DNA from 2 places in the Arthrobacter sp. LAR12-1-1.1 genome. Region 2 is predicted to be linked to the other one. Evidence: predicted binding sites of a transcription regulator. Region 2 holds the regulator's gene; the other holds the start of a gene.
The links. The regulator LexA, encoded in region 2, represses DNA repair genes until DNA is damaged. The targets are predictions, from matches to a motif close to TCGAACANNTGTTCGA.
Positions count from the first base shown of each region.

Region 1 (3,403 bases), on a different contig from region 2:
CGACCTCGCCGTCGTCCATGCCCAGGGCCAGGCCGGCATCGCGCACGGCACCGCGAGCGCGGTAGCCATTCTGCATGCTCATCAGCGTGACGCGTTCGGCGCCGAAACGCTCAAAGATCTTCCGGTAGACGTTGTGCCTTTCGGCGCTCTCGACGTCGATGTCGATGTCGGGCAGCGTGGCACGGTCGCGGGAGAGGAAGCGCTCAAAGATGAGGTCGTGCTGGAGTGGGTTCACCTGGCTGATGTCGATCAGGTAGTTGACCAGGCTGGAGGCGCCCGAACCGCGCGCGGCCGCCCTCACGCCCAGGGCAAGGATCATCCGGGAGACCTCTGCGACGGTCAGGAAGTAGGAGGCGAAGCCCAGCGTGTCGATGATCCGGAGCTCGTGCCCCAGCCGGGTCCGCATTTGCTGTTCCCGCTGCCCGGAGATTCCAGGGAAGCGGCGGCCGATGCCGGCCTCGCAGCGCAGGGTCAGTTCGGCGAGCGCGTCGCCGTCGATCCCGATCACGGATGCTTCCGGGACCACGGGCTGTTTCCAGCCCATGTCAGCCACAGGATCCATGCGGCAGCGGTCCGCGAGCGCCTCGGTCTGGGCCAGGAGCCGTTTGAGGTCCGCCGTGCCGTAGCCGGCGGCGTGGATGATCTCCTTGCCCAGCTGCAGCATCTGGGCCGCCGATTTGAGCCAGCCCTGCCCGTTGGGCTGCAGCAGCGGGGCGGCGGAGAGCTCGGGGAGGGATTTAAGCGTCCGGGCCGAGTCCAGCACATCGGCGGTGGCCGCGCCGTCCTCGGCCACATAACGCACGGCGTTGCTCAGCACGGCCGGCACCCCGTGCTCTGCGGCGAGCTTGAGCATGCGCACCGCATGGGCGGTGCTCAGCGGTTCCCCTGGCGGGCTGAGCTGGGACACAACCTCGGCGGCCAGGGTCCCTGGGGGCATGGCGTCCAGCCAGCGTTTGAACAGGGTGCGGGGCCGCAGGTAACGCCGGCCGCCCATCGCCCGGCCGACGTCGGAGTCCGGGCCGATCAGCACTGTCAGGACCGGCTGGAGGGTTTCCGGGTGCAGGGTGCGGGAGGCCAGTTCCGCCCGTGTGACGGCCACCGGCACCGCTCCCTGCACCTTCCCCGTAGTGCGGGCATGGGCGTCGGAGATCAGCCGGCACAACGCCCGGTAGCCGGCGCCGTTGTTGTGGCCGTGCGCCAGCACAACGACGCGTCCCCCGACCAGGGTGCGGAGGTCACCGTCGTCGTCAAAGACCGCAAGGTCCACCCCGATGATCGCATCGAGCCCGGCTGCCATGCACGCCTTCAGGTGCTTGATGGTGCCGTACAGCCCGTCGCGGTCCGTGCAGGCCAGCGCGGTGGCGCCGTCGGCTGCGGCCGCGCCGGCCAGTTCATCCGGCCAGGAGACGCCATAGTGGGCGCTGAAGGCGGTGGAGACATGCAAATGGGTGAAGTTCATGCTGTTTCGGGCTTCCGGAGGGGCTGCAGGGCGTCGTGGATCCTCAGGAGCCGCCACCGGCCGCTGCTGATATGCCGGGTCAGGTCAAGGGTGAGGGTGGAGGCCGCGGCGTGGTCCCCGGCGGCACGCACCTGGACCCGCCAGATCTCGTGATCCACCAGGCCCGGGCCGCTCCCGAGCGGCGCCCGGCTTTCCTCCGCCCACCATTGGCGGCGTTCATACCAGCGGACGGGTTCCGCGCAGACCGTGTAGCGCCGGCCGGCCCAGTCGAGGCGCAGGGGCTGGCCCGAGGGCGTGCAGAGAACATCCACGGACTCGCTGAACATGCCCACGTTGCCTCCCGACCCAGTCCGGGCTGGAGCCGGCCCAGTCCCCGCTTAGATTCCGTCTTCTAGATTCCGTCTTCTAGATGCCGCCTTCTAGCGTTTCTGATTTATTCGAACATATCTTCGAATAAATTCAGTCTACGTCGGAAAGGCGACAAAACCCAGATCGGGGGTGGACGGACGATGGCACAGGTAGCAGGATTGAGCCATGAGCTCCCATATCGCACTCCTGAAGCACGTAAAGGTCGCCGCCAAGAATTCAACCTTGGTGGCGACCTTCGATATCGACGGAAATATCCCGGGGCAAGGCGCCTACGTGGTGGGCCTGCTCGCGGCCGAGCCGGACTATTCCCATCAACGCAGACTGGGAATTGAGTTCATGAACGGCGAGGCGGTCTCCTTCTACTTCTTCAACCATGACGGCACGGAAGAGAACTTCGACCTCACAGGCGTGGAACACTCAGGGAACACCATCACCGGAAACTTCCCCATCGCGACGGTGCTGGGCCTGCCCAAGGGCCACCTCATGACCGCCTTCAGCGATTGTGACGGCCGGGAATACCAGGCCAACGTGCCTGTCGAAGAGTCCCTCTAAGCACGTTCCAACAAGCCCTTGCTATGAAGTGGACTTGTACACTTCCAGCTCGAGGGTGATGAAGGCGTCGATCATCGCCCGGTAGGTCTTCTCGACGAGTTCGACGTCGATGTCCTTCTGTTCCGCCGTGGCGCGGACGTGTTCGATGACCCGCTCCACGCGCCCGGGCGCACGGACCTCCGCGCTGTCCGCCTTGAGGGTCCCGGCGATCCGGATCAGCCGTTCGCGGCGCCCGATCAAGGACACGATCTGCTCGTCCACCTCGTCAACAGCCACGCGCACGGCGGCGAGCTGTTCCCGGTCGGCCTGGGCGGTCTTGTCGTCTGCGTGATTTGTGGGCATGTGCATGACAGTATCGAAAGATGCAGCCACGAGTCGACTTAATTTCGCTGGGTGTCCGCAGTGTTGACGCCTCACGCCGCTTCTACGTCGATGGCCTGGGATGGCCGGTCCACCGGGAAGTCCCCGGCGAGGTGCTCTTCATCCAGGTCAACCACGGACTGATCCTCTCGCTCTGGGACGCGGGCCAAATGCAGTCCGAAGCGGCCACGGATCCCCCTGCCGGCGTTGCGTGCATCACCCTCAGCCACAACCTGGCCAGCACGGCGGAAGTCGACTGGGTGATGGCCGAAGCCGAGTCCGCGGGAGCCCTCATCGTCGCGGCACCGAAGACCCAGCCCTGGGGCGGCTACACCGGCTACTTTGCCGATCCCGACGGCTACCGCTGGGAGATCGCCTTCAACCCCGGCTGGGCGGTCGACGGCGGCGGCACAGTGACGCTCTGACTATTGGTACCGGACCTGAGGGCGCCGCCGCTAGAACAGGCCCCCCACCGGCTGGATGAGTTCCGGTGAGTCATTCTTGACGTTACCGACAGCGGTGCCGACGGCGTCGATCGTCCAGCCTTCCGCGACGTCGTGCGCCCCGGCCCGGACCAGGTCCACGAGTCCGGCGGCGTCATCGGCCTGCGGGTCCAGCCACGTCTGCATGGTCTCGCGGTTCATGGGCAGCGGAACCCTGTCG
Region 1 covers NZ_JBEGIG010000001.1:852,097-855,499, forward strand. The annotation lists gene MRBLAR12_RS03910 (DNA polymerase III subunit alpha) at 1-1,459, opposite strand, end outside; gene MRBLAR12_RS03915 (DUF6504 family protein) at 1,456-1,791, opposite strand; gene MRBLAR12_RS03920 (hypothetical protein) at 1,994-2,380, shown strand; gene MRBLAR12_RS03925 (chorismate mutase) at 2,402-2,728, opposite strand; gene MRBLAR12_RS03930 (VOC family protein) at 2,743-3,165, shown strand; gene MRBLAR12_RS03935 (SOS response-associated peptidase) at 3,196-3,403, opposite strand, start outside.
Region 1: a site for LexA is predicted at 1,897-1,912, ahead of MRBLAR12_RS03915 (DUF6504 family protein). Genes of this name have one in related genera too.

Region 2 (3,403 bases):
GTCGGGTTGTTCGGGGAGCACAGGAAAACAATGTTGGGCTGAAGCTCGCGCACCTGCCGGGCCGCCGATTCCGCGCTGAGCCCATAGTCCGCGGCGCGGGCACCGACGATGTACTCCGTATCCGTGCCGGAAGCCAGCAGCGGGTACATCGAATACGTCGGAGGGAACCCGAGGGCCGTCCGGCCGGGGCCGCCGAATGCCTGGAGAATTTGCTGAAGGACTTCGTTGGATCCGTTCGCGGCCCAGATATTCTCCGCGTCCAGGCCGTGGCCAAGGTATTCGGCGAGGGCCTCGCGCAATTCGGTGAACTCGCGGTCCGGATAGCGGTTCAGCCCGGCAGCGGCGGAGCTGACGGCCTCGGTGATCGCCGCGCGGACATCGGCCGGGACACCATGGGTGTTCTCGTTGACGTTGAGCAGGATGGGGACGTCCAGCTGCGGCGCACCATACGGACGCAGGCCACGCAGATTGGTTCGGAGGGGCAGTCGGTTGAGGCGCTCAAGCTGGTCAGTCACGTGACCAGTTTAAGTGGTAGCGGGACGGGCACTGAAACTGTGACGTCCGCGACTGCACTTGGGGGATGTCGCTTGGCTTGGCGGGTACTACTTGGACGGGACGAACAGCTGCTGGCCCGGCATCACACGGGCGGCGTCCAGGTTGTTCAGCTGCACGATATCGGCCACGACGTCGCGGGGATCGCGCTCCGGAGCCAACGACCCTGCAATGGCCCAGAGGGACTCCCCCGGCTGCACCGTCACGGTGACAGTCGGCGTCAGCGAGAGCTGGTCAGCGGAATCCGCTGCTTTCGCGGGAGCGTTGAGGAATCCGCTGAGCGACAGGATGAACGCCGCCAGAAGGATCAGCGGGACACCGAAGAAGACGAAGCGTCCGCGCTGGGTAAGCCGCAGCGGCGGCTGCTTCGGCCGGCGGCCGGAAACCGCGGCCCCCGCCCCGCTGCGGTTGTGATTCGTGACGCCCTGAACAAAGACGCCCTGAACAAAAGTGTCTTGAAACGCGCTTGAAGCTGACATGAACTGAGCCCTCCTGGACCATACGGTGCCGCCCGGCGTACTCCACGTACTCGCCGCCAACCGGCCGAACCTTCGAACATAGAACCGAACAGCGGATCCGAAGTGGAAACCTCGAAATCGAACACATATTCGAACCTTGCTCGTTCTGTTTTAGCACTTACTAACGAACGATGTCGAGACTCGCTAGAACAAATGTTTGAAAAAGCCCTGCGGCTGGCCTATTTTTGAGGGACAGGACAACCACTAACGAACTCCCTGTGTGAATTCGTTAGTAGTTGATCAGCAGGGTCTGACATTTCAGGCCGGAAGGTCCCGGTGACAGCAGCCACGGCAGCCGGGCGGAACGGAAAGGCGTTGGCGAACATGGCAGCACAAGCCACCGGCGGCAGGGCCACCTCACGGAGCCCGCAGCCCGCCCGGGCCCCCAAGAGCCTCACCGTCCGGCAAAAGAAAATCCTGGAGACCATCCAGCGGTCCGTCACGGACAAGGGCTACCCGCCCTCCATGCGCGAGATCGGCGACACCGTCGGCCTCGCCAGCCTGTCGAGCGTGACCCATCAGCTCTCCCAGCTTGAAAAGCTCGGCTACCTGCGGCGCGATCCGAAGCGCCCGCGGGCCATGGAAGTGCTCATGCCGCTGACCCTGGACGAGGGGACCACACCGATTTCGGGTGTCGGGAAGTCCAGCGGCCTGCGGGCCGTCGGCGGCCTCTCGGTGTCTGAGCTCGCCAGCGCCACCGACACGGCAATGGTGCCGTTCGTCGGACGCATCGCCGCCGGCGGACCCATCCTCGCGGACCAGGTAGTGGAGGACGTCATGCCGCTGCCCCGCCAGCTCGTGGGCCATGGCGAACTCTTCATGCTCAAGGTGGCTGGCGACTCGATGATTGATGCCGCGATCTGCGACGGTGACTGGGTGGTTGTCCGCCGCCAGGGTGACGCCGTGAACGGCGACATCGTTGCCGCCCTGCTGGACGACGAAGCCACGGTCAAGACATTCCGCCAGCGGGACGGCCACACCTGGCTGCTGCCGCAAAACACCCAGTACGAACCCATCCTCGGCGACCACGCCGTCATCATGGGCAAGGTCGTCTCGGTACTCCGCTCCCTCTAACCATCCCCGGCGAGGCCGCCGGCTTCAGTCCCGGCCAGCTCCCGCTTCAACGTGGGACTCAGCCGTTCGCGGAGTCCTTCGCCAGGCGCTCCAGGGCAGCCATGGCTATCGATGAATCGGTGGTGGGCCAGAACGGCGGAAGCGCGGCGCGGAGGAATCCGCCGTAGCGCTCCGTGGACAGCCGCGAATCGAGCACTGCCACCACGCCCTTGTCCGACGTCGAACGGATCAGCCGTCCGGCGCCCTGCGCGAGCCGAATGGCGGCGTGCGTGGCCGAGACGGACATGAAGCCATTGCCGCCCGCCTGGGCGACGGCCCGCGAGCGTGCCGTCATCAGCGGGTCGTCCGGCCGCGGGAAGGGAATCCGGTCTATAACCACCAGCCGGCAGGACACCCCAGGAACGTCGACGCCCTGCCAGAGGGACATTGTGCCGAACAAACAGGTGTCCGGCTCGTCGGCAAATTGCCGCACGAGCGCCGTCATGGTCGACTCCCCCTGGCACAGGATGCTGAGGCCCAGCCGGGGCCGCATGGCCTCGGCGGCTTCCTCCGCCGCGCGCCGCGAGGAAAACAGGCACAAGGCACCGCCACGGGAAGCGCGGATCAGCTTCTCCAGCTCATCCAAGGCCTCGGGGGAAGTCCCGCGGCCGGGTTTGGGCAGGTGCCGGGCGACATAGAGGATACCCTGCTTCGGATAGTCGAACGGGGACCCGACGTCGACTCCGGTCCAGCTCGGGGCGCCATTGCCAACGAGGCCGAGGCCTCCGGCTGCAGGCTCGAAGGCAGCGCCAATGGCCAGTGTGGCCGAGGTCAGGATGACGGTGTGGTCCGCGAACAAACCCTCGCGCAAACGCCCCGCGACGCTCAACGGGGCAACATTGATCAGGGCCGGCGCGCTCTCGTCCGGCTGGGAGTAGCCCTGCACCGGGTCGAAGCTGCTGTTGCGGGAGAACCACACTACTTCGCGGTTTTCGCGCGCGGCCAGGAGGCGCTCACAGAGTTCCAGGATGACCATCAGGCGTGAGCGCGCCAGCTGGCGTCCGCCGTCGGCCGTCGTGGAGCTGTCGCCCTTGGAATCGGACAGGGCGGCGCGGCACGCGTCGCGCAGCTGGTCGATGCAGTCCAACTGCCCGCTGTTCAGGCCGTTGGGCATCAGCCCGCTGGGGACCCCGTCGATGGCCAGCTCCAGGTGGGCCGCGGCATTGTTCAGCGCGTCCACGGTGATGCCCGTATGTTTCCGGGCCCCGGACGCGGCGGCG
Region 2 covers NZ_JBEGIG010000034.1:464,974-468,376, reverse strand. The annotation lists gene MRBLAR12_RS18245 (histidinol-phosphate transaminase) at 1-515, opposite strand, end outside; gene MRBLAR12_RS18240 (LysM peptidoglycan-binding domain-containing protein) at 603-1,031, opposite strand; gene lexA (transcriptional repressor LexA) at 1,395-2,144, shown strand; gene MRBLAR12_RS18230 (ATP-dependent DNA helicase) at 2,203-3,403, opposite strand, start outside.